Regions from separate parts of the Desulfosporosinus burensis genome, predicted to be linked through region 2. Evidence: riboswitches for the same ligand, from Rfam matches in the RefSeq annotation. Region 2 holds a riboswitch; the other holds the start of a gene.

Region 1 (15,729 bases), 150 kb from region 2:
CCTTTGTAGCTCTTTAGAGACTATTATCCCGTAGGATGCAATGGGCTTGATCCGTAATTCGAGGTTATCTATCAGAATCAATAAACGAAAAAGAAGAAGGGTCTTTCCTTCTTCTTTTTCGTTTATCTTTGATGCGATCCACTGCCTTTTCCGCCAATGTTCTCAGTTCGTTTTTTACCCGTTCTACTTGCACGCTTACATTTAAAAAATCAAGCACACCGACGACTGCTCCACAGTCTGAGCACTGTACAAAGAGCAGTGCTCTCGTCGTCCCTTCAAGATTATTAGCGTGGACAGCCTCAAATTGAGTGCATCCACATTTTATACAGCAGGATTGCGCCATACTCACACCCCCTAAAATTTCCATACTTTCTTGTCGTAATAGTTTATGCTTTTATAAGATAATTGCCTCTACAGCAGCTAATTATTATCCTTACATTTTAAGAGCCTGGAATCTCCAGGCTCTTGAGCAAGTAAGCTATTCATAGAGGTTCTATACTACAACTCTCCCTGGAAGAAAACATTCAGGGTAACCGCACTCGCCGCATTCACAGCACTATAGTATACTCGCGCATACTTTAGGAATATTGAAGATACTAACGTCGTTAAGGCGTTCTGGTTAATCGTAACAGGGCCTGCCTCATTTAACCAGTTAGTCCCATCCGGGCTAATCTGCATTGTTACTAAAGCTTGGGCGTTTGCAGCTAATGAGGCGTTGACAACGCCGAAGGTCCAGGTTTCAACACCTAGGACGGTGTAGGTCGTATCCCCACTCCCTGCAGTATCAGTGATATTGGCAAGAGTAGCGGATACATCTGTCGTCGCGCTGATCATGGCAAGTCCCGCGGATGTGATAAGCAGACCACCAGTCGGCGGGGTTATCGCTAAACCACCCGTTGGAGGGGTGATCGCTAGACCGGACGCCGGCGCAGTTACCGTCAATCCATTCGTCGGTGCAGTGATTGCCAAGCCCGTTGACGTAATCGTTAAACCGTTGGTCGGCGGGGTTATCGCCAAACCACCCGTTGGAGGGGTGATCGCGAGACCTGATGCCGGCGCAGTTACCGTCAATCCATTCGTCGGTGCAGTAATTGCCAAGCCCGTTGACGTAATCGCTAAGCCGTTCGTCGGTGCAGTGATTGCCAAACCCGTTGACGTAATCGCTAAGCCATTCGTCGGTGCAGTGATTGCCAAGCCCGTTGACGTAATTGTCAGGTTACCCGAGGAATCCGTGTTTAACGCCGCATTATTACCACCGAATATCTTGACCTTGGCCTGATCAGGGTTGTCTTGGAAAATCTTAAAGTTCGCCATGCTCTATTCTTCCTCCCTTTCCTATTCTATCCAGAATTTTCCAGATTACATACTACATGATATTCTCTATCTCGACGGAAAGTTTCTGTTTTAGTATGCATATATTATTAAAACGAAAAAGAGATGAGAGGCAAACAAGCTATGGCGGAAAAAATTAGTTTATGCATGATTGTAAAAAATGAAGGACAAAACCTAAGCCGGTGCCTAAATAGCGTATCGGGCATTGTCAATGAAATCATTGTCGTTGATACGGGTTCTACTGACTCTACGTGTGACATCGCTCGACAGTATGGCGCAATCCTTCATCATTTCCTCTGGAACGATAATTTCAGTGATGCCCGGAACGCCTCCTTGGAACTCGCTCAAGGGGATTGGATATTATTTTTGGACGCAGACGAAGAGTTATCGCCCGATAGCCGGGAGATTTTAATCCGCTTAATTGAAAATGAAAATGTTGAAGGCTACTTTGTAAAAATCATGAACCACCTCGGGCAAGAAGGTTGGATCGAAACTGTTCCAGATCTTGTGTTTCGGTTCTTCCGCAACAAAAAGGAATATCGCTTCCGTGGTGCGATTCACGAACAAATCGCCGATGTCATTCTGGAGAAAAACTCCAAGGCCCGTTATCAGGTTGCAGAGGATCTTCTGATCATCCATCACGGTTATTTAGATGAAGTTATTAAGGAGAAAGATAAGAAGCACCGTAACCTGACGTTGATTGAAAAGGAACTAGAGCTAAACCCGAATAATCGATTACTCCAATTCCATTATGGCGTAGAACTTTTCCGGGCCGAACGGTATGCAGAAGCGGCCGCCGTCCTAATCCAGTCTGCAACGGACATTGATCCGAACACAATCTACCTTCCCAAGCTTATACGCTATATTGTGATCGCTCAGCAATCTTCAGGCCAACTAAATGAGGCACTCAATTCTGCTGCGCTCGGCCTCAGGCTCTTCCCCAACTATGCTGATCTTTACTACTATACTGGTCTCATCCTGCTGGACCTTAAACATTATTCTCAGGCACGCAATGCCTTTCTCCAAGCCCTATCCATGCCTGAACAACCACCGCAATACGCCTCCTTTGGCGGGATCAGAGGTTTTAGGTCTTACTATTATCTTGCTCAAATTGCGGAGTCCTTTTTGGACGAAGAAGAAGCGCTCAAGTACTACATCTATAGCCTGCGCGACAACCCCAACTTTACCCACGCGCTAGAAAGTCTGGTTGGCATTCTAAAACCAACCAAAGAACCCGAATATACGATGGAATGCCTAGAAAAGGTCTGTGATTTCTGCACTCCTGCAGCTAATCGACTTATGGGGGACATTTATTTTAGACACGGAGCCTACGGTCTAGCCTTAAAGTATTTGGACCAAGCTGAGGACGGGTTCCCCGTTTCATCCGATATCAAACTGAGAAAAGCGATCTGTCTCATTCAGGAACGGCGATTCTTTGAAGCATTAAGGCTCCTTGAAGATTTCCCCCCAGAAAGTCCTGAATACCCGATTGCTACGGTCAATAGGCTATTCTACTTCTGGATTCAGGACAAATCCCAAAAAGTCCGAACCCTCTGGAAAGAACTTCATGCATTTGGATTAGCCCAAGATACGGAAAACGTTATTTCCTTATTTCTAGCCTATTCAGGAGAAAACGCTGCTTCTCCTCAAATAATTTTGGGGCCGGAAGGGATGTTACTTTTGCTGGATATTGTCCAACGTTTGATCGCAATGCGAGAATTTAATCGGGCAATGTACTTCTTACATTCTCTGCACCCAAATTGCTTGATCGAATATTACCTGAAAATTGCCCAACTATTGATAGCCTATAGCGAGGAAAGCAGAGGCATCCCCTTTTTACAAACATTGATCAGAACGAATCCATCGGCTGAAGCGCATTTTCAGCTTGCCGAAATCTACTCCCAGCTAGGACAGCTTACTGAAGCAGAGAACCATTATAAACATGCCGTTGATATCGACCCAGAGACTCCTCGCTACTATATTCGTCTCATTAACCTCTATACTGCTTGGCGGCAAAACATCCTGAATGAAGCCTTAGCAAAATACCCCGAAAACTACGTTTTCAAGAAGTTATCGGAGGAGGTCTCGTCCAGCCATGAACGAGCGAATTAGCCTCACTATGATCGTAAGAAATGAATCCGCTCATTTATCAGAGTGCCTCGAAAGCGTTAAAAATGAAGTGGATGAAATCGTTATCGTTGATACAGGGTCTACCGACGATACCGTCAGCATTGCCCAGCGTTATACCCCAAATGTCTACTCCTTTCCTTGGAACAACGATTTTAGTGCCGCCAGAAACTTTGCCATAGAGCATGCTTCAGGGGATTGGATCTTAGCTCTGGATGCCGATGAAGAAATCCAGTTTCAAGGTCCGAAGAACCTTCACGCTCTGCTAGACAGGGAAAAAGGTAAAGAAGCTTTTTTGCTCCCTCTTCTTAATCCCGTCTCAGATTCAACAGGCGAGTATAATACCTTTTATGTTCTCCGGTTGTTCCGTAACAATGGGAGCTATCAGTATGTCGGTAAGATTCATGAACAGGTCTCCCTTCCAGACCAACAAAAAGTCAGCTATGCCAAGAGCCCTATCCTAAAGCATAAATCGTTGCCTCTCAAGATACGGCATCAAAAGAGAACCCGTAACCTTAACCTGCTGAAAAAAGCCTATCAAGAAGACCCTCATAACCCTTTTTTACACTATTACCTTGGCGTAGAGTGGCTCATGCTTGGTAAACCGGCTTATGCACTCCCGTTCTTACAAAAAGCCTACTACTGCCTATCCGACGAAAACTTACTTTTTCGAGCACCTGCTCTAAAGTACCTTATCTTATCCTTCAGAGCGTTGGGCCGTCTCGATGAAGCCCTCTCCCTCTGTCTCGAAGCAAGCCTTCACTACCCATCATTTACAGACATCTTTTATCTAGGGGGCCTTCTCTTCGAGGGAAAGGAAGAATACCCTATTGCCCTAAAGTGGCTTGACCAAGCCATTACTTGCGGTAATCCCCCAGCTTTGTTCAACCATCTGACCGGTTCAGAAAGTTTCCTAGCTTACTATCACTTGGGTTTTTGCTACGAACGGATCGGAAAAATTCTAGAAGCCAGAGAGGCCTATGAAACAGCGCTTAAGCTCAACCCAAGCTATCCTTACCCTCTTTACTCTCTCTTTTTGATCTTGCTTTGTGAAAAAGGCTCCTCTCTTAGTTATCAACACCTTGAGGATAGCGGAATTCTTAATGACCCCCTTCTTTGCCTCACCTCTGCCGATTTATTTTTCCTTGTCGAAAATGTGGAACAAGCCTATCTCTGTTTGGAAACCCGTAAAAACGTTTTCCTAAAGGATGAACGGTTCCCTTTTTACTACAGCAAATATTGCATCTATTCCGGCAGAGTAAACGAAGGATTTAACTGCTTGCGCCAGATGACTGAGGATCACTCTTTTTACAATGCTGCCCAGACACTATCGATGGTGGCGCTTATTCTGCTCGGTGATTTTCAAAGCGCTAGAACCTTGGCAATCTCGCTCTGGAAACATCCATCAACCCGGTGTGAGGCGCATATTTTTCTGTGTATTATTCGATTTATGCAAAAAAACACACTTCCCACACCTCTGCTTAAAGTACGAGAAACGGAAATTCTAAACCCCACTCTTGAACTGTTGGCGGACTGTAAGCGTTATTGTTCTCATGATTTCTTTCTTAATCCCCTCCTTGCCACTTACTGCCAGGCCCTTGAGTCCATGATAAAATCCTCCGAAAAAGGATTCCATCAACTTCTTGATGACTCTGAGCAACGATTACTGGAGCTAAAAAATCGATTTGGCGCCAAGTTCGGGAATAGTGGGATGGGTCATGAAAACTAAAATGACCGTGAGCTTATGCATGATCGTCCAAGATGAAGAAGACTGTCTTCTGGCTGCACTGCAAAGCGTCCAAGGTATTACGGATGAACTAATCATTGCTGACACGGGAAGTAGGGATAAAACTCCCCAACTGGCCCTCGCCATGGGGGCAAAACTATTTAACGTCGCTTGGACGAATAATTTCGCTGAAGCTAGAAACTTTGCCCTTCAACAAGCGACATCAGATTGGATCTTAGTCCTCGATGCAGACGAAATTCTGGAATCGATCGACCCTGAGATCTGCTCAGAACTCTTATCCAACGATCAAATTGAAGGCTATTTTCTGCAAATTAGAAATATCCTTGATTCAAGTGAAGTGGATCAACCTGTATTCAGTGATCAGGTTGTGCGTTTATTCCGAAATAAGCCTCATTATCGATTTGAAGGAGCCATTCATGAACAAGTAGCCCCTTCGATTCTTAGAGCCAATAACGGCAACGGGTTAGCCTCAGCACCTCTCACGATTCATCACTTTGGTTACCTAAAAGATCGCCTACACTCTAAAGAGAAATTTACTCGAAATAGCGAGATCATCAAGAAGGAACTCAAGCGGAATCCGGACAATCCCTTCCTCCTCTACTGCCTTGGGCTGGAGTATTATCAACAAGATTCTATCTCTGAGGGACTAAATCAGCTTTCAAAGGCCCTACTGCGCATGTCGGGTCACGAGGGGTATTTTGAAGATGTTCTCCTCAATATGGCACTTGGCTATCTCCGTCTTGAAGAAATCACTCCATTAATTGACTTTCTAAGTAAAGCCTTAAGAATGTACCCCGATCACGCGGATTTCCTTTTTCTCCGTGGTACCGTTTACTTCCAGCAAGGGAACTACCCCCAAGCAGCGGAGGATTTAGAACGATCTCTGAGTATCGGAACAATTAAGCTAGCAACCTTTTACCAAGTGAGTTGTCTCCTAGGGGATGTCCATCACTCTTCCGGGAATTTACAACAAGCGTACGAGGCTTATATTCGTGCCCTCGAAGCTTCCCCTACATCCTCTTATCCTTGGCAACAACTCATCCGCCTGATTCAGAAAGGCTACCCGATCGATTATCTATTGAAACACTCTATGCAGGCAGCGGTCTGGCCAAACATTGAATCCAGTCAAGCTCTGCTTTATGAATACGCCCATAAGCTCTTGACGCTCGCCCTTAAAGAAATCCATTTGTGTAGTGTGATCATCGAAGGAAACGACATGGAGTCCACTTATTTCAACCTAAAAAATCGAGTTGAGAGTGCTTTGCAAGATGCCCTCCTCATCCTCTGTCACATTTTAATTGATTCTAGGGAGACTAATGGGTTCCAAGGAAGGGAGCATATATAATGAACGATCGTGTTCTCCTAGCCAGCCCCGTTAAACAATATGAACGCATCCTCTCTGAATTTTTGGATTCACTCCTGCATTTAGAGACAAGCCAAGTGAAGCTTGATTTCATTTTGATTAATGACCATAATGATCATACTCTTCTTAGCCACTTTGCCCTCGAACGACCGAATGTCCGGATTTTCCCTGGTGATACCGAGGAAGATTATCTTCGTGATGAGTCAACCCACTATTGGCGGGAGGATTTAATCTGGAAAGTGGCTCGCTATAAGGACCATTTTATTAAAATCGCCCTTGAGGAAGGATACGATTACCTTTTTCTCGTCGACTCCGATCTCTACCTAAATCCTAAGACCTTAACTCATCTGCTTTCTCTGGAAAAGGATATTGTCTCAGAAGTCTTTTGGACACGGTGGAAACCTGAGCTCATTCCCCTCCCCCAAGTATGGTTGGAAGATCAATATACTCTGTATGAATCGAGAAGAGGGGAACCGCTTAGTGACGAGGAAATCACCCAAAAAACTCAGGAATTTCTTCAGATGCTCACCCGACCAGGCACCTATAAAGTCGGAGGTTTAGGAGCTTGTACCCTCATTCGTCGTCACGCCCTTGAACGAGGAGTCTCTTTCCAAGAAATCTACAACTTAGGGCTCACCGGCGAAGATCGCCACTTCTGTATTCGAGCTGCAGCCTTAGGACTTGAACTATATGCTGATACGCATTACCCACCGTTTCACATCTATCGAGAATCCGAACTGGATAGCCTGACTGAATACAAAGAAAACCTGGCTTGCGCCAAGCCTCCAGTCGCCGGCAAAAGCCAAGTTCAAGATAACTCATGCGCCGGTCATGGAGGGCCAAGTGTCCCTGCAGCCATGGATGGCGAGAAGGTACCCAACCAAAACTTACACTTGCAATTAGACCTCCCCCTGAACGATCAAACCAAGTTACCCACTCTTCACACTGTAAGTCCCGGTAAAATAACTCTAGCGATGTTAGTTCGCAATGAAGCGGGTCGCCACCTAGAAAGGGTCTTAAAACAGACCACGGCGTACATTGACCACGCTGTTATCTTAGACGATGCCAGTGAGGACAATACAGTCGAGCTATGCCAAGGGATCTTGCAGGGAATTCCCTTGACCCTCCATTCAAACAAGGAACCCCTGTTCCATAACGAAATACTCCTTCGGCGACAACTCTGGCAAATGGCCGTAAGGACCAATCCGGAATGGATTGTCATCTTGGACGCGGACGAACTATTCGAAGAGAATGCTCCAAAACAACTACGAGAGTTATTATCCTACTCTTCCCAGGTCGATTACCTGAGCTTCCGTCTGTTTGATCTGTGGACGGAAACCCAATATCGGGACGATTCACTTTGGCAAGCACACAAATGGTATCGTCCCTTTATCGTGCGCAATATTCCCAACTTCCAAGCCCAATGGCAAGAAACCCCCCAACATTGCGGGAGGTTTCCCAAAAATATCATAGACTTGCGCGGAGGCACTAGCTATCTTCGAATCAAACACCTGGGCTGGGTCAGACCCCAAGACCGCTTAGCGAAATATTACCGTTATCAAAAACTCGATCCCAACGGCACTTATGGTAATTTAGAACAATACCGCTCAATCTTAGACCCCAGCCCCAATCTTGTTGCATGGGAAAATGATTAAATATCCTTACCCGCTTAACTCCTCTTATTCTTACTAAAGCTATGGAAAAAGTCATGAGCAAAGTTCGACCCTTTACCGATCACAAGCCCTGTGATCCCAATCCCGATTAGAGGATTTGCAATCTTAACATCTAATAGATCCAAGGCATTAATTCCACTCTGGAAAGCAAGGAGTACACCACATGCTAAACTCAATAATTCTAAAGTAAGGGGCTTAAATTTATCTGGAAAAATCGGAATAGTACATACAATTCCTTTAAAAATTTCAACGACTTTTTCTACCACAATCGCTAAGAAAACGACCAACGTGATTCCGTCCATAGCCATCTTCTCCTCTGAATCTAGGTTTTCTTTTGATGTACTCCATTATATTCCAGTGTAACTTATAACGTTCGTTCATAATTGACTCCATATTTGTTGTTCCACAAGGGGAAGGGGGTTTACTAAATAATTTTTTCTATACTTGAGCCTGGAACCAAATCCTGAGCGGATTAGGGAATTCAGAACGGTGAATTAAACGTACATAACGCAGAAAACGATTCGGGGTAAAAACGGCAAGTGCCCCCGACAATATCTCGCATTCCAAATCATCCGCAGTCCAGATAACTCCATCTGGGCTGATTTGTAACTGCACAATTGCTCCTTCTGTTCCAGGATTATGGACTGCATAAGAATAAACGCTTACCTCAGATACATCCTTTGGCAAGGTAGGAACAAAAATTATAGAGCTAGTAACCGTTTCTACACTTTGAACATACCTTCTTCCAGACATCTTAATTTGAACTAAACCCTCCAAGGTTGAGGCAATGGAATTTCCATCACTTGCGAAAATTTTGATGCCGTCACGAGACGGTGTCAAATCCCGTAAGTCTGCTATAATAGGTGTTCTCACATCGACAGGTATGGGAATCGGGCTAACTAGTCTTACCGGGACAGGTGTTTGAATGACCCCGATGGAATCGATGTGACGGACATATAGTTGCCCCTTCTCATCAAGCCGTAATTCTCGCTTAGGGTAGAGCCTCCATCCTTGAATCTCGTGAACTGTAACCGTTCCCTCACCGAGAATTCCAACCTCAACTCGTAATCCGGTCACTCCTGTTGGTGTGGAAAAAACTCGGGAATATTCTTCCGGCTCTGAGCTAGGTCGCACGGAAAATAATAATTGGCTCACAGCACCGAGATTTACTCGTATATAGCAAGGAACCCCGGCTGGCTCCGTCTCTAGAATGACTTGTATTTCCCATCGCTGTCCTTCACCAGCAGGTATCGCGACATTATTCTCAAGAATAATGCCCGCTCTTGGCCCTGACGGATGAACAATCTTAATAGCCCTTGGGCCATCAGGTAAGCCAGTCCACTTCCACTTTGTTGCCGAATCTCCGCCCGTTTGAACCCATCCGTCCGGAAAATCCGGATGACTTTCTTGCCATAACAAGAAATGACTATTATAGACTTGATTTGTTTCAGTCATTTCCGCGCCCCCACCTTTAACCGCTTTAAAATCAAATGAATTTAAATTATTCAATATTTTATGTATACGTACCTAATTTTGAGCCTGAACCCAAATTCTTAATGTGGTTAAACCCTCTGCCTCATAGGCTAACCTTATATACCTCAAGAAATTTTTAGGGGTGACAATGATTAACGTTTTAGGTTCCACCTTTTGTTGATCCCCCTCTAACGCCCAATGGATTCCATCTGGGCTTAGCTGAGCCTGTACATCAGCGTGGTGAGTTCCAAAATTATAAACCGCAAACGAAAAGCGCGGTAACGCCGAGACATCACGTATTGTCGTAAATAATCTGGTCTGATCGGCAGTTACGTCCTCTAGGCTTTCATGAAACCCATGTCCGCTAATTTCAACTTGCGCTCGACCGGAAATTGAAGTAGCTAAAGGAACTTGACTGCTTCCGTAAATTTGCACCCTGTCACGGATAGGTGTCAGATTTCGAGTATCCGCATTAACATTCGCTTGGACGGTGACTGGGATTTTTAAGGGAATAGGCATAGCAAGTTGAATCGGCTTAATTATTTCTCCGATCGTCTGGATAGAACTAATCTGGCGAATCTCTGGTCTTAATCTAATAACTCGTCTTTTCATACGGTTGGGAGAGAGGGAATAAGCGATTAGTTTAAATAAATAGAAAGTCCCTTGACCTAAAATACCCGTTTCTAAGCGCAAAGAATGGATATTAGAACCAACACTAATGACTTGTTTGAACTGCTCTTGCTGCACATGTAGTTCCTGTTGTTCATGCTCCAATCCTACTCTAAAGGAGTATTCCCATGGCTTAGATACATCTCCATTCGACAAAACGGGGTATAGGCGCAAATAGGCCTGAGCTTCAGGTATACTACGTTTAAAAACAATTGTCACAAGCCACTCCTTCTCTTTTTCTACGTTAAGAGAAGCCTCCTGTGTTTGAACGACTCCTGCTCTGATGGCAGTCGTATTGCTGATTTCTAAAAAGGTCTCCGTGGATTCGGGGCTAAAACTCCATCTCGTTTCATGATTTCCTCCAATTTGAAGCCACGACTCAGGAAACTGAAGTCGCCCTTTACTAAGTTTCTGAAAATCACCATTATAAACTGCATTAAACATCCCTTTCAAATTCCTTTTCATTTTAACCCTCCACTGCCGGGCGATTTACAAAGCACTTTCAACATATCCTATCGATTAACCCATAGAAATAGCACTTAATCTACTTTAAAAGTGCCAAAAACAACTCATGGTCCTATTCAATGCAATTGCCCTCGCGCGAAAAAGGGGAGCTGGCCTTTCATCGAACTGTCCTCCCAAAAAGTGGGCATTGATTCCTCTCCTAATTCATGCTAAATTTAGGTTGTACAAGTTATCTAAATAAGAACCTAAAGACATTAGCGCAAAAACTTTAAACCTCCCGACGGGGAGGTTTCTTTCTTTGTATTTGGTTAAATAGTTTACATAAATATAACAGGAAGTGATTAGCCCTACTTGGCCAATCACTTCCTGTTAGAACCAATACCTTCAATTTATGACATGCTACTCACCTTAAGCCTTCATAGGGATTAACTTTACACTTCCCCATACCGCCAAACGATCGTCTTTAATAATTAATACACCCATAACTCCTTTGATCTCTGCGGCAAATTCTAGGGCACTTTCTAAATCGTCTAACGTTTTAACAAGATTCCCAGTAGCTGTTGCTACCGCATCTGCCAAGGGGACTGAGGAAGAGATCACGACTACGGCATCCGCTTTGCCGAAGCTCAAAGAATGCCCCACTTTACCTGATGACGTACAAATCCCTAGGGGGGTTTGTTCCGGTCGAATCTCAAGCGCCACTCGATTTGACAACGGCGAATCCCCTGCAAATATCCCAACCTTGCGAATGCGACTCGTACGCAAGAAGATATCGCCGCCATTTTCCACAATCACGTCCCGGGAGCGCTTGGCAATCGATTTCCCCACTAACTCGGCCACGGCCCCGGCGACCGCCGCCATTGGACCCACACCTGCAAGACGACCGGCTTCCGCCATAGTCTGGACAATTAAGGGGGCATTTGGCAATAGTGTATAAGGTGTTAAAGCCTTCACAAAGCCGGGGTCTCTCTGGATATAATCCTCAAGCGGTCTACGACAGGCCCGAATCGTCTCCTCTACCCATTTCAGCAAGTCTTTTGTAAGCCGTTCTTTCCGCACCCCAATATCTAAATCTGTTTCCCCCACAGTCACTTGAAAATGGACCAGATCCTCCTGGCGATGACGTTGCCGATAACTGCGTTCTACGAAATCCAATTATAGACGGACCTCCATTGCCTTCATAGGGCAGACTTTTGTACATAGTTGACAGAAAACACATTGGTCCCCATCAAAGAAGACTTCCATAGAGGGACGCTCCATATATAAGGCACCGGTCGGGCAAATGCCAGTGCACACCCCGCACATCACACACTTTTCTTCATTTCGTACAATTTCTTGGTTAAGGTTCTGAACTGAAACTCCCAGATCACGCAAATAGCTTAGTCCTTCTTCACTTTGGTCCCCGGTAACCTCTAAGATCATGGTTCCTTCTTTTTGCGGGTTTACGTCCGCTTTAACTATATTGACCACTAAGTCATAATCTTTAACCAAACGATAGACTATGGGCTTTACCGAAATGTCTGTTCCAAAACGTAAAACTATTCTCTTTGGCGACACTTTCATCAATCCTCCTTAATACTGTGAGCGATAAAGCCGTCAGCGGGTGAGGGAAGCGCTTTAACCGGTTCTGTCAGGAGAAATTCGCCTTTTTGAATCCACCCTTTTAAAGTTGAGGCGATTTCACGGGCCCGCGGCATACTTGACAATGGAGCAGTAGCGATCTCCTTGCCATTCACCTGGATCTTTCCACTCTTTAGGTCTGCATAACTAACATACCCCAGATTACCCGGTGTAAATGAAGGATAAGCTTCCCCATAGTCCACAATTGGGGCAAACAGTTCTTCATCTTTCTTTGCAGCATACCGAGCGATATCTTCATTAAGAATCGGAATTGGAACCCCTATTCCAACACTGAGGGTTGCTCCATACCCGAGGTAACTGGTACCGACAAGCCATCTAGGGCTCATTTGTTTTAGATCCCCGGTGACAGCCAGTGTTCCCCCTGCACTACCTAGTTCCTGGCCTTCTACATTAATCATGGACGGGAAATGTTGTGTACCGTTCCAAGCCACATATCCAACTCCGCCGCCAAGAAAAATTTTTGTACCTACCCCGATCGTCTTAAAATGAGGGTCCTTCAAGAGCGGGCTCAGTTGTCCTGAAGTTGAATAATTGGCGTTCCCCAAATGAGGTTTAATCATGCCCATATAGGTATAAATCGTCCGATCGGTCAGGTTTACCGCACAGTTGTAATTCTGATAGGCATTACGGGGATTAAAAAGGATCGCCTCATTTATCTCATCTAGCGTAATAGTGGTTTCAAGATTTTGGCGTGGATAACAGTCTGTGCCATAGGCTAATGCTTTCAATTTGACAGATTTGCGGGCCACTAGATCATGAATGACATGACCTCCGCCGTACTTAAATTCACCCGGATAGTTGCTGTTCAGCGGGTCATTATCCGGCATCTCCGTGGCGCCGATATAGGCGTCAACAGCCGCTATGCCAGTATACGCAGATACACCGTTCAGCCATACTTTCTGCATTTTCATGCGGGGTTTTGTATGTCCGAAACTCAAAAAGGCACCTGAAGAACACATGGGCGCAAAGGTACCTGTTGTTACCACATCGACTTCTTGGGTTGCTTGAGAGAGACCTTTTTCCTCTACCAGGGCTATCAGTTCCTCAGCAGTTACCACGACTGCTTTGCCAGCTTTAATCTTGGCATTAATCTCTGCATATGTCTTTTCTACACTCATGAATGTCCCCACCTCCAGATTTGTTACACTTAGTTGCTTCTTATGCCTTCAGAGAGCTTTTCTCTGATAGTACTAAAAGACCTCTTCTGCAACAGAAGAGGCCAAATTTTTAAAATATCGACGCTCCTCTTATCTATCAGAAGAATCTTCTGCAAGAATTAGCACCATGCTTTGTGCAAGCCATGAACATCATAACGCACTAGCTGGTTGCCGGGTTTCATTGGGCTAGTCCCTCCACCACTCCGGATAAGAGCATAATTATTCAATTCATTAGCTGAGTCTAACATTTGTCTTAAATCATGTCAATATGATTGTCTATGAATTAAGACAGAAATTACACATTTAGGGTAAGAACGGCCCAATCTCTATACCTTTTTTCCAAAGTAACTGCTGTAGGTTATAACTCAGTTTGATTAAATACCAGATATTGCATAATTACATTTATTTACATTCGACAAAATATAACATATAATAATAGCAGGTTCATTTTCGTTTTTTTCATGTAGTTAGTCCTCTTTTATGGATCTCCTAGCTTTAAGGGGATCCCTTTTTTGTGCGCCTTAAAGGTGCCTCATATGATGGTGGCAACAAAGTGACCATCCGTCTTAATGATTTCCAAAATCAATGGGTTCTATTATCCGACCGTTCCCATCTCATAACGCATCAATATGGAGTACTTAGAGCAGAATTGGGAATTGCCTTCCGAGCAACCTTTATCATTGCTCCAGATCGCAAGGTGAAGTATGTCAGCCTCTATCCACCCGAGGTTGGTCGTAACATCGCTGAGATTATTCGCGTTATTCAGGGACTGATCTATGAGGAAGCGACTGGTCTAGGGGTGCCCGCTTACTGGCAACCTGGAATGACTGGCATCATAAGGGACTTTAAATTCGTTGGGAAAATCTAATGCAATCTCAACATAATTATCCATTCCTAGGGTATCCTAAATGTATTCCAACTTTAAGGAGGAATACTATGGATCAGCCCAAACCAAGTAAAAAACCCTTTCCGAAACGCGAACAGCTACCTTATAGCCACCAAGCCGATCAGGACGGACGTACGGATTATGGCCGGGATGGACAAACAACTTATAATCCAAGCTAAGTACAGGGGAGGCAACTTGATGTCAAATAAAGCGACCGACAAAGCGCAGACAGGTAAACCAGACCGAGGAAAAAATTCCCCTTTCAAGAAAAAGACTCCTCAAAGCCGGGCTTAAGCCCGGCTTTTCATATTAAAGCATATTATCCAAAGAAAACTTCTGATATACTGTATGGGATTATCGAAGCTTAATATAGGTTAAATTTTAAAGATTAAAGGGTGACATTATGAAAAAGATCGAAGCGATTATTAGACCCGAAAAATTAAACGACGTAAAAATTGCGTTATCGAACATCGATGTGCAGGGGATGACCGTCTCTAATGTTATGGGTTTCGGAAATCAAAAGGGTTACACTCAAATTTACCGTGGTCAAGAAATCGAAACTAGGCTGTTGCCGAAGATAAAACTTGAGGTGGTGGTTCCCACCGAAAAAGCAGAGAAAGTTATCGCCGCCATCGCTGAGGCTTCAAAAACTGGAGAATTTGGAGACGGCAAGATTTTTGTCTATGACGTCTTAGAGGCGATCCGTATCCGAACGGGCGAACACGGTAAAAATGCTCTTTAAATAAATGCATTCTCACTAAGTTCAAAATCAGGATAAGCCTTTTCCCTATGCTGAGTCAAATCTAAACCGTTCGCTTGTTCGTCATCCGTAGCTTTAAGCGGAGTGAACATAGCTATTCCCTTTAAGATGAGAAACGTCATGATACCAGTAAATAAGTAGGTTGCCGCCACTGCAATTAATTGAATAAAGACAGGTTCCATTCCGCCACCATTTATTAACCCATTTTTCCCTTGTGGATTAAGACTTAGATCGGCAAAAATCCCGGTAGCAATAGTACCCCAAGTTCCACCGATTCCATGTATTCCGAAGACATCTAAGGCATCATCATAGCCCAGTTTGGCCTTAAGTAAACTTACTCCTAAATAACACACTCCTCCAGCAATAAACCCAATCAGGAGTGAACTACCGGTTGAGACATATCCTGCTGCAGGTGTGATTGCCACAAGGGCGGAAA
Region 2 (15,729 bases):
CGTTGCTACTCCGTAAAGAACCAATGGAATGCTCGGAGGAATAAGTACTCCAAGAATTCCTGCACTTGCCAAAAGGGAAGCAGAAAAACAGGGATCGTAACCTTTCTTATTCATTTCAGGGATTGTAATTCCCCCAACTGCCGCTGTGGTAGCGGGAGCGGAGCCTGTCAAGGCACCAAAGAACATACTCGCAACGACGGAAACCATTGCTAACCCGCCGGGCAAGGTTCCAACCAAAGCTGAAGCTAAACGAACGAGTCTTTGACCCATACCACCCGTTTGCATAAGCGCACCGGCCAATATAAAAAACGGAATTGCAAGCAAAGAGTATGCATCGACTGCAGAGAACATTTTCTGAGGTACTATCATTAGAGGTACTCCGGAAATAGCCAACCCACCCATAGCCCCTAGGATTAATGCCACAGCTACAGGAACGCCAATAGCAAGACCCAATACAAAAATTATTAGTAACGCAGTTAACATACTTGTAAGCCTCCTGTATTTAAGTTGACATCCTTAATTATGCTGTTTGGACACTCGACTCAGCATAATTTCAAAGATAAAAAATGCCATTATAAGCCCACCAATAGGAATTGCCAAATAAGGTAGAGTCATTGGAATTCCCATTGCATCAGATTTTTGTGTCCAGTTTTGGATTGATAGTTTAAGGCCATACACAGTTATGAATATACTTAAACCCAAGAAGGCTGCATCAGCAATTAGTTGAATAATCTTCTTACCAGTTGGAGGCAACTTATCTAACATTAATTCCATGTTAATATGAGCTTTTTTTTTGACAGCAGCGGCACTGCCAAAGAATGTTAACCACACGAATAAATAACGGGTTAATTCTTCCGACCATGGTAGAGGAGTAGATAAAAGATAACGGGTAGCAACCTGTAGAAAGCCAGCGATTGTCATAACCAAGATTATGGCGAAAAGAAGAACTTTTATAGCACTAAATAACTGATCAGAAAACCTGCTTAACACTGTCAAACTTATGCACCTCCAAGTTTTATAAAACGCGACGGGGTTTTTACCCCGTCGCAAGCATATCAAACATAGTTAGAAACTAGAAGTTTATTTCTTTTTGGGGTCAGCATTACGGACAGTATCAATTAAGTCTTTTCCGATTTTCGGCTCCCACTCGGTGTAGACAGAAGCAGTAGCTTTAATGAAGGGTTCGAGGTTAGCAACTTCATTGACTTTTACTCCCTTAGTCTCCATCTCTTCTTGATATTTAATGGACTCTTCACGAGCTAGCTTACGCTGAAATTTAGTTGCTTCGTCGGCTGCTTCTAATACTGCTTTTTGAACATCAGCTGGGAGTTTGTTGTATTTGTCGAGGTTCATAATAAGTGCCATTGGCACATACATGTGCTTAGTCAAAGAGAAATACTTTTGGTTCGCTTCGTAGAACTTGCCAGTCATGAAGTGAGCTTCTGCAGCTTCAGCTCCATCAACACTACCTTGTGAAAGAGCTGTATAGAGTTCACCCCAGTCAGTTGTCATGGGCATTGCTCCGAGTGCCTTAAAAGTACCTACATACACTTGGTTAGGAAATACTCTTAGTTTTAAACCCTTGAGGTCTTCAACAGTGTTAACAGGACGGTATTTATTGAAAACATCACGGAATCCGTTTTCGGCCCAACCAAGAACCTTAAAACCTTGCTTCTCAGCCAATATAGCCATATCTTTTCCAATTTTACCATCAAGCACTGCATCGACATGCTCATAGCTCTTAAACAAGAAGGGCATGTCCATAACGTAATATTGAGGAATAAAGGCTGCCAATTGAGTTGTACCACTTAGTTCCATATCTCCAGTACCAGCTTTAACAGCCTCAACCCTTTCGCGTGTACCGCCTAGAGCACCACTAGCGAAAATCTCAACCTTAACTTGGTTATTTGTTTTCTGAGCAGCAAGTTCAGCAAACTTTTCTAATCCTTTCTGGAAGTGGTGACTGTCAGGCATCACGTGTCCAACTTTTAAGACGATCTGCTTTTTTTCGGTTCCAGGAGAACTAGATTGTGATCCGCACCCTATAAGTCCAAATGACAATAATGAAACGGTTGTTAACAATACTGTAAATTTACGAAGGTGTTTTTTCATTAACTCTTCCCCCTATTTAATTTATTACAGAATCAATTTAGATGCTTAACCCAACTCTGTGTATAGCAAAGCCTGTCGCTTCCTTCAGAATCTCACTTTTTGTAAGTTTGCCTGAGAGCACCTCTACAAGTTCATCATAGATCATGTCCCCGGCCTCTTCCAACGATAGATCCCCTTCTAGAATCCCGGATAGATCGATATCAACGGTGTCCTCCATCAAACCATAAGACGTGGCGTTACCAGTCACTTTGATTGTAGGCATAATGGGATGAGCAATCGTATGCCCGCCACCGGTAGAGAAAACAAGAGCTTGTGCGCCCGCCGCAGCAATTGCAGTAATAGATTCACTGCCATGTCCAGGAGTATACATGAGATAGACTCCTGGAATTTTTCCTGGAGTTTCACCAAGACCAATAACATCTTGAATTAAAGCGAAACCGCTTTTCTTGGCACCTCCAAGCGACTTTTCCTCGATTGTGCTTAATCCACCCAGTATATTATCTGCAGTAGGCTGAGAGCCCCGTATATCTTCCCCTGTAGCTAAAATACGCTCCTCGTAACCACGAATTTGATGCCAAATTTTGTCCGCTACATCTGAATTAACAGCTTTTGAAGCCAACCACTCCTCAGCCCCCATAAGTTCTGGCAGTTCAGCAAGAATAGACCTACCCCCTGCTCGGATGATACGATCCGAGCAAAAACCTAAAGCCGGATTTGACGATAATCCCGATGTTGTATCCGAAGTTCCACAATTTAAGCCGAGGAGGAACTCTGCAATCGAAACTTCTTCTCTTTCGCATGTAGAAATCTGTCGAGTTATTTCCATAGCTTTAAGAGTGCCTTCGGCAACTGCCTTTACTGCTCCGCCGCTGTCCCTTATATTAACTGTGGCTACCAGTTTACCTGTTTTAGAAATTTCATGACCGAGGTCGTCAACATTACAAAGGTCTTCTCTGAAGTGGTCAACTATAACTACTCCGCCAACATTCGGATGTTTACCCATGGAGCACAAAATCTCAAAGGTCTGCTTACTATCTGATTTTGTTTGAGCTCGACCCAAATGGTGAGTAATCGGTACCGCACCTAAAATCGAGTTGGCTATTCTTTCGACGACACTATTGGCATAAATAGTCGCAGAGAGAATTAAAGTATAATTCCGAATACCTACAGAGCCGTCCGGTCGAATGTATCCTCTAAAGTTCGCCATTTTGGACAACTCCTCTCTCCGTAACTAAGTCTCCTCGTCCACGGAAACTATCAATATTGTGGACGTGAACGTGTTCGCCAATTTCGATATTTACCGTAGCTTTTCCAATTACTGTACCATATTTTATGACTGCCTCCCCTGTTTTTATGGGACTGATGGCAAGCTTATGACCGTATGGAATATCAGACCTGACAGCGATTTGAAACTCTTTCTTTCCTACAGAAAACACAATGGCCTCGCCAATTTCAACCCCTTTGCGGAGAATTGTGGCTACATTGTCCCTATCAGGATCAACTACCAAAGCCACTTTGAATGACAATTTACACTCCTCCTTTTTAATTGTTTTATTTATTCAAGGATGGAAGGCCGAATTTTCCAGCGAGTTCATTGAGTTCTTGAAGCAATCCATCATTGACAGGGATTCCATTCTTTTGGCGTTCCTCGGCAATGGACTGACGCCGTTCACCTGGAATCCGGATGGCGTCGACTTCCTCAGCCCTCGGGATTTTTTTAATTTCCCCGATCATGTCACTCATTCTTTGAGTATAGTCCACCACAGGCATGAGTCGAGAGATATCCAGCGCGAAAAAGCTATGTCCAATATTCACCGGATCAAGAGCATCATCATAAATCCATCCCACATGAGTTCCATAAGCCGAACCGCTAATGATCCCTGACATGATTTCGGCTGCCAATGCTAGAGCATAACCTTTCGCCCCACCAACCGGTAAAACTGCACCTTGCAGGGCTGCTTTGGCATCCGTTGTCGGTTTTCCTTCCTTATCAATAGCCCATCCCTCAGGTATAGAACGACCTTCTTTCGCCGCGATAATAATATTTCCACGGGCAACCGTTGAAGAAGACATATCGACGATAACTGGCTCTTCCCCATTAGGGAATCCGTAGGAAATTGGATTAGTTCCAAAATAGGGACTTATCCCTCCCCATGGGGGAATACCACAGGGTGAATTCGTATAGGCTTGTCCAATCATTTGCTGGTTGGCAGCCATTTTGCAATACGTCGAAGCCGCTCCAAAATGATTGCTATTTTTAACCGTGACGAAACCGATCCCGAACTCCTTAGCTAAGTCAATCGCCACTTCCATAGATCGATAAGCAACCAGTTGACCCAGGCCGTTATCTCCATCCACACTGGCGACTGCACCGTTCATTTTCCTTTGAATCAATGGCTTGGGATTAATGCGCCCATTCATCAAGCGAGATAGATAAATGGGCAACCGACTGATTCCATGCGTATCGATCCCATCCAAGCTCGTATCCACGAGAACAGAGGAAACGATCTTTGCTTCATCCTCCGGGACCCTGGTCGCGATCAAAAGAGCTTGACAAAAGTCTTCCAGCGTTTGAGGAGAGTAACGTTGACTCATCCCATCCCTTCCTTTCCCATATGTAGGTTTTATTTACTTGCTTTTCTAAGAATATGACTATCATTGAGAAAAGGGTTTAAGATTTAATAATTACTCCATTAAATCTTAAACCCCCAGAACTTAAACAGTGAGCATTTGATCCACAGCGAATGAAATAAACCTCAGTTTAGAAAAGCATCATTTACGCGCTTGGATAGAGACGAGTTAGAACGAATTCTTTATGGTTCAAGGCTTCTGCATCCGTCAAGCGACCGCGTGCAGTTTTTATGACACACTCCATTACTTTATCAGCTGCTTGTTCCATGTTTATTTCACGAGACAGTACACCACTAATGTTCACATCGATATGCTCAGACATATTGGTGCAAGTATTCGGATTAGCGGACATCTTGATCACGGGCTCGATGGGATTCCCAACGATATTACCTTGTCCTGTGATAAAGATGTGTAAGGTTGCGCCAGCAGCCATCATAACCGTGATGCACTCAGCAGCTGCTGAGGAACTATCCATGAAATAGCGTCCTGGTGCAGTCGGCTCTTCACAGGGAGCAAGTACTCCGATGATCGGAGTCTTTCCTGCTTTTGTGATATTGCCCAGCGCTTTTTCCTCGATAGTCGTTAAACCACCGGCAATATTACCTTGAGTCGGCTGAGTTCCCAAAAGGTCGGCACCTTTGGATTCGATGAGATCCATATAGTCTTTATGAATCTTAAGAAATTGCGCTCCGAGTTCAGGAGTTGCGAAGTGTTTGGCAAGAATGTGCTCAGCACCCGTTGTTTCCGGGGTCTCACCAAAGATTACGGTACCACCCATTTCAACTAAGCGATCTCCGACAACTCCCGCTGTTGGGTTACTAGCCAAGCCAGTAGTCGTATCAGACTCACCGCATTTGAAGCTGACTACGAGATCTTTGAGGTCACACTCTACTTTTTCTAAGGAAGTAGCATATTGAACGAACTCGTGAGCTTTACGGGAAGCTCTTTCGATCGTTTTCAGGTCGCCATAACCTTCGATACCGAAATACGCTACAGGTTTGCCCGTCTCAGCAATTCCATCGGCAATTAGCTTAGCCCAGTTCGGTTCGATTCCGATGATGACGACAGCTGCAACGTTCGGGTTGCGTCCAGCACCAATTAAGGTTTTGAAGTGCAACTCTAGATCAGCACCAAATTGAAGGCGTCCATAAGGATGGGGAATTGCCAAGGTTCCTGCTATATTATGTTCTACTGCCAAACAAGAAGAGTTGGATAAGTCATCCACTGGGATAATTAGCACGTGGTTGCGGATGCCGATACGACCATTATCTCTCTTATATCCTAAAATCTTAGTTTCCATAATCCCACCTCGCAGTTCTTAAGTTATGTGTGTGTACCCAATCGCCAATTTTAACATCTGCGGTTGCGACTCCTATGTTCTCACCATATTTAAGGATAGTTTCACCGCTCTTAATCGCTTGGAGTGCGATTTTGTGACCGAGCGGAATATCGTGGTTTGACTTCACGTGATATTCCTTACCACTATGGAGTTCAACCCCTAGTACTTCTTCGCCAGCTTGAATGTCTTGGATAGCAACGCCTACGTAGTCGCCATCATTGTGAACTAGAAATTTGTGACTGCTCATGATAATCCTCCTTGTTTAAGATTTAACCACTCCTCACGTATTATTCTCCCATTTCTTACTCCGATGCAACACGTGGTATGTGGTATGTGGTATGACCATGGGTAAATACTAACCCCTTATTTCACTTTTGTCAACAGATAATAAAGAAAAAGATTTACTATTTCCAATCCATCCAATAGAAATAAGTAAATCTTTTTCTTGAGTATTTTCTAAACCTAATCCCAGTCCTCATGAGCGTGAGCCACAGATTGAATGGCTTCTCTAACATTCGCTAAGTGACTCAGCATTCTTTGACGCGCTAATTCCGGATTTCTTTGATTAATCGCTTCAACAATTGTTTCATGATCCAGAACGGATAAACGTTGCCGCCCTGGAACCTTTAGCGTTCTGGATCTAATTTCTCCGAGTAGATCTAACAGGTTAATCATCAGTCTCATCTGGACCCGATTACCTGCAGCCTCCGCAATCTTCAGGTGAAATTCAGCATCAAGTAATGCGAGTTTTGACTCACCCGCATCCCCTAATTCTTTTCCTTTACGAACAATATGCTCGAGTTCCCGAAGATCCTGCTCGTTCGCGTTCTGAGTACACCAAATCACGGCTTGGCTTTCTAAAACCTCCCGGACCTGAAATAGCTCTTCAATGGTCCCCTGGGAAATATGAAGAAGAGAAGCTAATCGAGAAACATCTTCCGCTCCATCCACTTCGTTAATATAAGCCCCCATACCATGCCGGATCGTAACTACACCTAACCCAACCAACATTTTTAGAGCGTCCCGAATCACTGTCCTACTCACAGCAAACATGGTGCACATTTCACGTTCAGGAGGCAACTTATCACCTGGCTTTAGTTCGCCGTTGTTAATTCCATGCATAATCTGATGTACAATGCCTTCGGATAGGTTACCATAAAATTTAACGGGTTCAAACATAACGTCCACCGACCTTACTTTTTTTACAATGGTATTATATCATACCGAGTCAAGACGCATGCCACCCTCACTTCAATGCTATCCGTTAAAACCTTATACATAATACATTTCAGTATCTTTTTTCTACTACATTTGTACTGTCAGACATCAGGCAAAGAACTCCGTTGGCGCCAAGTTCTGAAAACTTAGGTAACTGCCATGGATGGCAAAAAAGCCGACTACCTTGAAAGGTAATCAGCTAGACTCTCTTGTCTTACATTAGGCTTCAATTCCCTTGTGGCCTAATTTATTCGGGTAAGTTAGTAGCTCATGAGTGAAAAGTTGTTCCGTAAAAACTTCCATTGCCTTAGACTGTTCGTGGTTCTTTGATTTTATTAACGAAAAAAAACGAGTTAACCGCTTCCCTTTATCCGGATCGCCGTCAGTTCTCCAGTCTTCAATTCTTTGCGGACGATCCAACTAGAGACAAGGGCAATCCCTAGCCCAGCTATGACAGCCTGCTTGACGGCTTGACCACTTCCAATTATATAGGATTTTTTGACCTGAATTCCTCGATCTTTGATCAGCTTGTCGCTGAAGGCTCGGGTTCCAGAGCCGCTTTCTCTCAAGATCCACACTTGATCCTGCAGATGATCTGCGGTAACGATTGGCAATCTAGCCAAGGCATGTTGATTAGGTACCACTAAAATAATCTCATCCTCCATCAAAGGACGGATAACAAAATCTGAATGACTGACTTCTCCTTCCACAAGGGCAAGGTCCAAATGGTTAGCTCGAACTGCTTGACTAATCTCCTCCGTATTAGAGATTGAGGTTTCAATGCCTACCTTCGGAAACTGAGCCGCAAATTCAGTCAATACAATGGGTAAAATATACTCTCCAATCGTATTGCTTGCCCCAACTTTCAATCCCCCTGTGACCACATTCGATAACTGGTCAATTTCCTCTTTGGCCTTATCATATAAAAGCAAGATGTTCTTAGCATATCCATAGAAAATCTCGCCTGATTGAGTAAGTTCCAAATGTTTTGGCGAACGATTTATGAGTTTTGTGCCAAGTTCATTTTCTAAATTCCGAATTTGCAAACTGACACTGGGTTGGGATAAATAAAGTTCTTCAGCAGCACGGGAGAAATTCTTTTGCTCGACTACGGTAATAAAGATTTTTAAGGGATCGGACATCATACTATCCTCCTGCATCACCATAATAAGGGAGCCTTTAACATGTAGTTATTTCATGCTTAATATTATAATTTGTTATTTCATTAACAATTATTACATTCAACAAATACCGTACAAATAATTGTTACGTTATGATCTGACTACTTCGCGATTGATTATGTATTGGCATTTAACTCTTTTTGCACGATCTAACGTGAGACAAGGACAATTCCTAAACCCGCGATAACAGCCTGTTTAAAGGCTTGACCACTACCAAAGATAATACTTCTTTTCCTACAATTCCGCAACGTTTAAATCCTGTGCCTGAATAAGGGACGCTCGGCACCAGTCCCTTCACAATAGCTTCCTCAAGCCCGATCGTGATATCGCTGTCCACAGTTGAAGGGATTTGTACCCGCGAGACTAGTTCCTCCCCGTCCAGGTCGAAGGCTACCACTTTAGTGAACGTGCTGCCAAAATCGATGAAAATCCTAATGTTACTCACTTCACTTCATCATCCTTAATCCTTCATTAAACGTTACTCTTGCATTTAAGCATTTTTGAAAGTAACATTTTTAATCCTCACTTTCTGATAGTACAAAAAAGCCGACTACCATCGAAAGGTAATCAGCTTGACTCTCTTGACTCAAATTAGGCGTCAATTCCTCTTTTGCCTATTTTTTTAAACGAAGAAATTGATTCATGGGTAAATAGTTGCTCCGTGAAAACTTCCAAAGCCTCGGAGGTTTCGTGACTTTTCGACACTATTACGTAAAATGAACGACTAAGACGCTTACCTTTAATTCTGATCGTCTTTAATTCCTTGGCATTTAACTCTTTTCTCACGATCCAACGTGAGACGAGAGCAATTCCTAAACCTGCTGTAACAGCCTGCTTGATGGCTTGACCACTACCAAAGATATAAGATTTTCGGACATTGATTCCCCATTCATGGAAAAGCTTATCACTGAACGCACGAGTTCCGGAACCGCTTTCTCTGAGAATCCAGACTTGGTCTTGGAGAAGCTCTGTCGTAACAATGGGGAGCGTTGCTAAGGGATGTTGGTTTGGTACTAATAAAATAATTTCATCATCCAAAAATGGGCGGACAAAAATGTTTGGATGATCGACTTCTCCTTCTACAAGAGCAATGTCTAAGTACTTAGCTTGAACCGCTTGAATTATCTCTCTCGTGTTGGCGATTGACGTTTCAATCTCTACTCTCGGATATTGAGCCGCAAATTCAGCCACTGCAAAGGGCAAAAGATATTCTCCGATTGTATAGCTTGCTCCCACCTTCAAAGTCCCTGTAACTACATTTGATATCTGCTTGATTTCCTGTTTAGCCTTATCCTGTAAATGCAAAATTTGTTTAGCATAACCATAGTATATCTCGCCCGATTGAGTAAGTTCCAAATGGTTTGACGAACTAATAACCAGCTTTGTATCAAGTTCTTCTTCTAAACTCTGGATTTGCATACTGACATCGGGATGGGATAGATAGAGTTCCTCAGCTGCACGAGAGAAGTTCTTGTGCTCGACTACGGTTACGAAGGTTTTTAAGGGATCGTTTTTCAAAACTTACACCTCTAGTTTCTAGATCTCTGAGTGATATATTTGTATAATGATACTTCTTTTCACACAATTTTACAACATCCTACTCCTTACAATTTTCCCTTTTCTGTTGATAAATATCCGTTCAGGTCAGGGGATTAAATAAGTAACCATTAGAACATGATGCTTGTTACCACTTAGCTCATGTAATATGATAGAAGTGCACTAAATCATTGAGATTTTCAGAAATGAGGTAGACTAATGCCTAACATTTTAGTCATTGCCGTAGGGGGCGCTCTCGGAGCATTGTCCCGCTATGCCCTTGGGATATGGATTTCGAATAAATGGGATCAGGGATTCCCGCTGCACACCTTTCTTATTAATATTACCGGCGCCTTTCTCTTGGGCTTCTTGCATATTTTATTTATTGAGCGCTTAAACGTTAATCCTCTTTGGCGACTAGGAATCGGTGTCGGTTTCTTAGGTGCTTTTACAACCTTCTCCACCTTTGGTTATGAGGTTATTGCTTTGCTTGAAGGCGGGAGCTTCATGACGGCAGGATTATATACCTTACTAAGCATTGTCGTAGGGTTTACAGGCGTGGCTTTAGGGGTAGGTTTGGCGCGCTTAATCTAAGCTCCGAAATCACGTTCATAGCCTTCCCCGCATCATTAAAGCAAAAATCCGCCCCTGTGTACTCTTTATCAAAACCATAATTCTAAGTGATTTTTTAATCCTAAGTAGCTTTTCAACCCCTTAAATTGTATAACACAAATTGGCAATCGCTATCTGTTGACACAGGCGCTGATTTGATTTATAGTATCATTATCCTCAACAACTAAATATTGAATTTCTCTTATCAAGAGTGGCGGAGGGACTGGCCCAATGATGCCCGGCAACCGATAGTGCAAGCTATGAGGTGCTAATTCCAACAGAACCATAGGTTCTGAGAGATGAGAGTAGCGTGTTAAATATCATAACGGCCGCTTCTCTTGAAGTGGGTCGTTTTTTATTTATCAAACACCTCAACAGCCCTCTCTCAATTCAAACGATCCCTATATGCTGCCACAAACCAAAAAATAACGGGAGGAATTATCATGACTGAAAATCGACAACTAGGTATTGAAACAATTTCCTTACACGGAGGGCAAAGCCCAGATTCGGCAACCAATTCGCGTGCCGTTCCTATCTACCAGACATCCTCTTTCGTCTTCAATGACAGTGACCATGCTGCTAATTTATTTGCCTTAAAAGAACCTGGCAATATTTACACTCGAATTATGAATCCTACTCAAGACGTCTTTGAACAACGCATCGCCCTTCTTGAAGGGGGAGTTGGAGCGCTTGCGACTGCGTCCGGCCAAGCAGCTATTACCTACGCACTTTTAAACATCGTACAAGCAGGGGATGAAATTGTCGCTTCCAGTTCCCTTTACGGAGGCACTTACACTTTATTCGCCTACACGTTTGCTAAACTTGGCATCAAAGTTCACTTCGTAGACGTCGACAAACCAGAAGAGTTCCGCGCAAAAATCACGGATAAAACAAAAGCCTTGTATACTGAAACTATCGGAAATCCGCTCATCAATGTTGCCGATCTAGAAACGATTGCTCAAATTGCTCATGAAAACGGCCTTCCCCTGATCGTTGACAATACCTTTGCCTCACCCTACTTGTGCCGTCCAATCGAGCACGGAGCGGACATTGTGGTGCATTCTGCCACCAAATTCATTGGTGGCCATGGTACTTCGATAGGAGGAGTCATTGTCGACTCTGGAAAATTCGACTGGAACAACGGTAAGTTCCTAGGTCTCAGTCAACCAGATCCGAGCTACCACGGCATAATTTTTACAGAAGCCTGTGGTAATGCTGCTTATATCATCAAAGCGAGAGTATCCCTCTTACGCGACACCGGTGCAGCCCTTTCCCCTTTTAACTCCTTTTTGTTCTTACAAGGACTAGAAACACTTCCCTTACGCATGGAACGGCATGTTGCCAATGCTCAAAAAATTGCAGAATTCCTTGACCAGCACGACTTAGTGACTTGGGTTAACTATCCAGGGCTTGCCAAGAGTCCTTATCACACCCTCGCTAAAAAATATTTACCCCTGGGATCTGGAGCAATCTTCACCTTTGGTCTTAAAGGTGGCCTGAACGAAGGCAAAAAATTCATTAACAGTCTCAAACTGTTTTCTCATTTGGCAAACGTGGGGGATGCCAAATCCTTAGTCATTCATCCGGCAAGTACCACCCATCAACAACTCGATGAGGCTTCACAACGTCTTGCAGGGGTATCCCCTGATATGATTCGTCTTTCCATTGGTATAGAAACCATTGATGATCTCCTATATGATCTGGATCAAGCTCTTCAGGCAAGTCAAGGAGCTTAAGAAGCTAAGAAACTTAAACTTAAGTAACCTTGCGCGATATCAGTTCATACAGTCTTCACAACTAAAAAAATGGGCGAATCGATGTGCGCTAGTTGGATCTCGAATATCGGACTTCGTGCATCGAACCTCAACCTCGAAAAGGGGAGTTTAGATACATGCCTATCAAAATACCTGAAAACTTACCTGCTTTAGAGATTTTAAATCAGGAAAACATCTTTGTGATGGGAGAAGAACGCGCCTTTCACCAAGATATCCGTCCCTTAAAAATTGTAATACTCAACCTTATGCCTCGCAAGGAAACAACCGAAATACAACTCTTGAGATTACTTGGAAATTCCCCTTTGCAAGTCGAAATTGTGCTTTTGCATATTGATTCTCACGTTTCTAAGAATACCGCGCAAGAACATTTAGATTCCTTTTACAAAAGCTTTAGTGAAATCAAAGGGCAAAAATTCGATGGTATGATCATCACTGGGGCACCAGTAGAGCATCTGGAATTTGAGGAAGTCTCCTACTGGGAAGAATTCAAAACCATTATGGAGTGGACGAAAACTCATGTAACCTCCACCTTCCACATCTGCTGGGGGGCTCAGGCAGGGCTGTATCACCATTATGGTATTCCAAAATACCCACTCACTGAAAAGATGTTTGGAATCTTTAAGCACAATGTGAACAAGCGTAGCTTAAACGGCATGCAACTGCTGCGCGGTTTTGACGATGAGTTCTTCGTCCCCCACTCTCGCCATACGGAAGTCAAGCGCAGCGACCTTGAAACACACTCCGAATTAGAGATTTTATCGGAGTCAGATGAAGCGGGGCTTTACATTGTGGTTTCTAAAGACGGGCGCCAAGTGTTTGTAACAGGGCACTCGGAGTATGATACGTTAACGCTAAAAGAGGAATACGACCGGGACATCGCTAAAGGGCTTTCCATTGCTCTTCCGATTGGATATTTTCCTAATGATGACCCTACTAAAACGCCAATCCATAATTGGCGCTCACATACAAGCTTGCTATTTCAAAACTGGTTAAATTACTTTGTCTATCAGCAGACTCCCTATGATTTAGGCGCCCGCTAACTTAATTGATTCAAGTAAGCCCTAAAGGAGGCTACCGATACAGCATAATATCGGTAGCCTTCTAATTTTCTATCAGCTTATTTCAATTCAAATTTCATCCCCATGATCCGAGAAACTCACTGTTGAACTCATTGAAAAAACCTGTTCCCCCACATGATTGAACGCTGTTGTCTCAAATATAACATAAGTCATTTTACCAACCTTGCCGGACCGTTCAAAAACATCTTTGATCCGACGAGTATAGACTATATTGTCACCGATTGAAACCGGTTGAAAATAAGTGAATTTTTGTTCACCGTGAATTGTTCCAGGTTGAAATAGATCAACCCCTTCTATACTACCTTTCATAAAGGTTGCAAAGAAAGTTGGAGGCACCCGATTTCCAAAGGGAATACCTACCGTTTCGGCGAACCTGCGGACTGCATCTGCCTCGATCCTTACTCTAACTGGTTCGCTTTCCCGACCAATTAAATCTTTGCCAATTATCTTTATCCCCACATTCCGCGCTCATTCTGAGAAAATAAATAGTTAATTTATTCCATTAAGTCCTTGGGTTCCATACCCATTATCTTTAATAGCGTCATGCCCCTTAGTGTATTTAAGCTATCATCAAGATAAAAAGTGTATTCTTCATGTCCAATCTTTATAAAATGCATCTCCTCTAAAGCATACTGTAAGAAAGCAAAGGTCGGGGCATCCTGAAGCTTTGCCCCGTTATAGCCAATTTTGGGGAGTTCACCTGTCCATTCTTTGCGTCCTTTTCTCAGTTTATATTGAATTAAAGCTCGTATCAGCAAGGATACGTTTAATAGCATCATCAGAGCCCTCACTCGATGAGGATGCTTTAAGAAAATAACCGATGCGAGGCAGGGTTCTTTGTAGTATCTGAAATCTATCTCAACCACCATCTGATCTTTGTAATAGGCAACAATATCCTTATCTGAAGCTTCTTCAACGGGTACATTGGAAACCAGCACGAAAGATTGTTCAGATTCTTTCAGTGTTTTAGCCTTTTCTTCGTCAAGTCCTGCCAGAGTGATATGGATTTTCCAAGTCGATTTGTATTCATTTGGAACCTCCACTTTCAACGAAGGTCTACCCGGTCTGCGTTTCAGGGTCTTTGTCTCTTCAAATACGACCTGACACACATAGGCAAGCTTACTGTGCTTTTTGCTAAACCGATCCCATTCCGCTACGGCATCTGCTTCACAGGCAAAGCTCTTTTTCGAACTATCTTCAATGGCCGTCTCCAGGATGTTGCGCTGTCTCTCCAATTTATTGTTATATCGGGATTCCCCTGCGGAAGTCTGGACCACGATGACACGCAAATCGGTTTCCTCAAATCGCTCGCTAAACCCTTGCACGCAATAGTTGCAAGCCTTTTTGCTTTTGCCCAGGACTCCAATATCCTGCCACTGGTTCTCTGTATAGGCTCGTTCTACCATTCTGCTTTCCAATTTATGATAGAAGTTCGCCGGACACCTTGAAATAAATTGGATTCCCTTGGGCTTTTGGAGCATTTTTCTGACCAGATCCGTTGTCATCAGCTTTGAATCCGCTATATAAATCCCTTGGTTCAAGCCGTTTTCCTGTAAATCATGGACAAGATCAATCGCCATTTTGTTCCATTCAATATCCGAAGTGTTCCCATCCATAACTTTTGCAGCGAGCGGTATGCCATGTTCGTTAACGATCTTGCCCACGACCACTTGGGGGCATTCATGCCGATGGTCCTTGTTATATCCCTGTGTAATGTTTAGAGTGGTGTTCTCTGCCATCTGGCTTTCTTCACGAGGCTCTTGTCCTGACTCAATGTCTAATGCGTTATCAAAAACTTGGGGTTCTTCGTCAGCGTATTCCCCATAAAAGGAGACGGTGGTGGTATCGGCATGTAGCCTCTTAAAGGCAATATCATACGTGGTATGGGCACTTAACACAACGGATTTAAAGAGCGTTTCATCTCCGGCAGCTGCAATTTTATCAAGGCAATCCCCCAACGCGTCATCATTGAGGGATCCGACTTTGGCATTTTTACCAAAGAAGTACTCGACATCCACCTCATTGTGATTAAATCGACGTTCAATTTTGTAAAGAGGGGCTCTCATGCTATAGAATGTCGATAAAATGATGGCTTTGGCTAAGTTTCCGGTGTCCATATTAGAACGACTCTTCGTCCCCTCGTCGGTTTGATTGTTGATAATCCCAGTAAAGCCGATATTCTCAAGAAATTTGTTCGCCATGGCCATTAAAAAACTAATCTTCAGGGTCGGTGTACTCTTCTTTGA

Evidence for each region. A riboswitch is a leader RNA that binds a small molecule or an ion and turns the genes downstream of it on or off. The one in region 2 is predicted to bind S-adenosylmethionine.
Region 1: linked by a shared signal. The riboswitch ahead of ACYQ3Q_RS08180 (homocysteine biosynthesis protein) and the one ahead of ACYQ3Q_RS07500 (homocysteine synthase) in region 2 are both predicted to bind S-adenosylmethionine.

Annotation. Positions count from the first base shown of each region.
Region 1 is NZ_BAAHYN010000004.1:162,800-178,528, forward strand. It holds gene ACYQ3Q_RS08120 (glycosyltransferase family 4 protein) at 1-34, shown strand, start outside; gene ACYQ3Q_RS08125 (hypothetical protein) at 65-343, opposite strand; gene ACYQ3Q_RS08130 (DUF6385 domain-containing protein) at 499-1,314, opposite strand; gene ACYQ3Q_RS08135 (glycosyltransferase) at 1,456-3,444, shown strand; gene ACYQ3Q_RS08140 (glycosyltransferase) at 3,428-5,188, shown strand; gene ACYQ3Q_RS08145 (glycosyltransferase) at 5,178-6,551, shown strand; gene ACYQ3Q_RS08150 (glycosyltransferase) at 6,551-8,224, shown strand; gene ACYQ3Q_RS08155 (hypothetical protein) at 8,239-8,544, opposite strand; gene ACYQ3Q_RS08160 (DUF6385 domain-containing protein) at 8,681-9,697, opposite strand; gene ACYQ3Q_RS08165 (DUF6385 domain-containing protein) at 9,770-10,849, opposite strand; gene ACYQ3Q_RS08170 (UPF0280 family protein) at 11,258-12,004, opposite strand; gene ACYQ3Q_RS08175 (NIL domain-containing protein) at 12,005-12,406, opposite strand; gene ACYQ3Q_RS08180 (homocysteine biosynthesis protein) at 12,412-13,608, opposite strand; SAM riboswitch class I at 13,735-13,861, opposite strand; gene ACYQ3Q_RS08185 (redoxin domain-containing protein) at 14,201-14,515, shown strand; gene ACYQ3Q_RS08190 (hypothetical protein) at 14,584-14,712, shown strand; gene ACYQ3Q_RS08195 (P-II family nitrogen regulator) at 14,937-15,275, shown strand; gene ACYQ3Q_RS08200 (ammonium transporter) at 15,272-15,729, opposite strand, start outside.
Region 2 is NZ_BAAHYN010000004.1:14,300-30,028, forward strand. It holds gene ACYQ3Q_RS07435 (TRAP transporter large permease) at 1-483, opposite strand, end outside; gene ACYQ3Q_RS07440 (TRAP transporter small permease) at 517-990, opposite strand; gene ACYQ3Q_RS07445 (TRAP transporter substrate-binding protein) at 1,081-2,112, opposite strand; gene ACYQ3Q_RS07450 (UxaA family hydrolase) at 2,150-3,319, opposite strand; gene ACYQ3Q_RS07455 (UxaA family hydrolase) at 3,306-3,638, opposite strand; gene ACYQ3Q_RS07460 (Ldh family oxidoreductase) at 3,664-4,707, opposite strand; gene ACYQ3Q_RS07465 (UxaA family hydrolase) at 4,889-6,043, opposite strand; gene ACYQ3Q_RS07470 (UxaA family hydrolase) at 6,033-6,329, opposite strand; gene ACYQ3Q_RS07475 (FadR/GntR family transcriptional regulator) at 6,545-7,261, opposite strand; partial or broken gene ACYQ3Q_RS07480 (LysR family transcriptional regulator) at 7,520-8,445, opposite strand; gene ACYQ3Q_RS07485 (glutamate mutase L) at 8,654-8,926, opposite strand; gene ACYQ3Q_RS07490 (LysR family transcriptional regulator) at 9,073-9,999, opposite strand; gene crcB (fluoride efflux transporter CrcB) at 10,237-10,611, shown strand; SAM riboswitch class I at 10,829-10,935, shown strand; gene ACYQ3Q_RS07500 (homocysteine synthase) at 11,073-12,365, shown strand; gene metA (homoserine O-acetyltransferase MetA) at 12,521-13,444, shown strand; gene ACYQ3Q_RS07510 (FAS1-like dehydratase domain-containing protein) at 13,532-13,942, opposite strand; gene ACYQ3Q_RS07515 (IS1634 family transposase) at 13,978-15,729, opposite strand, start outside.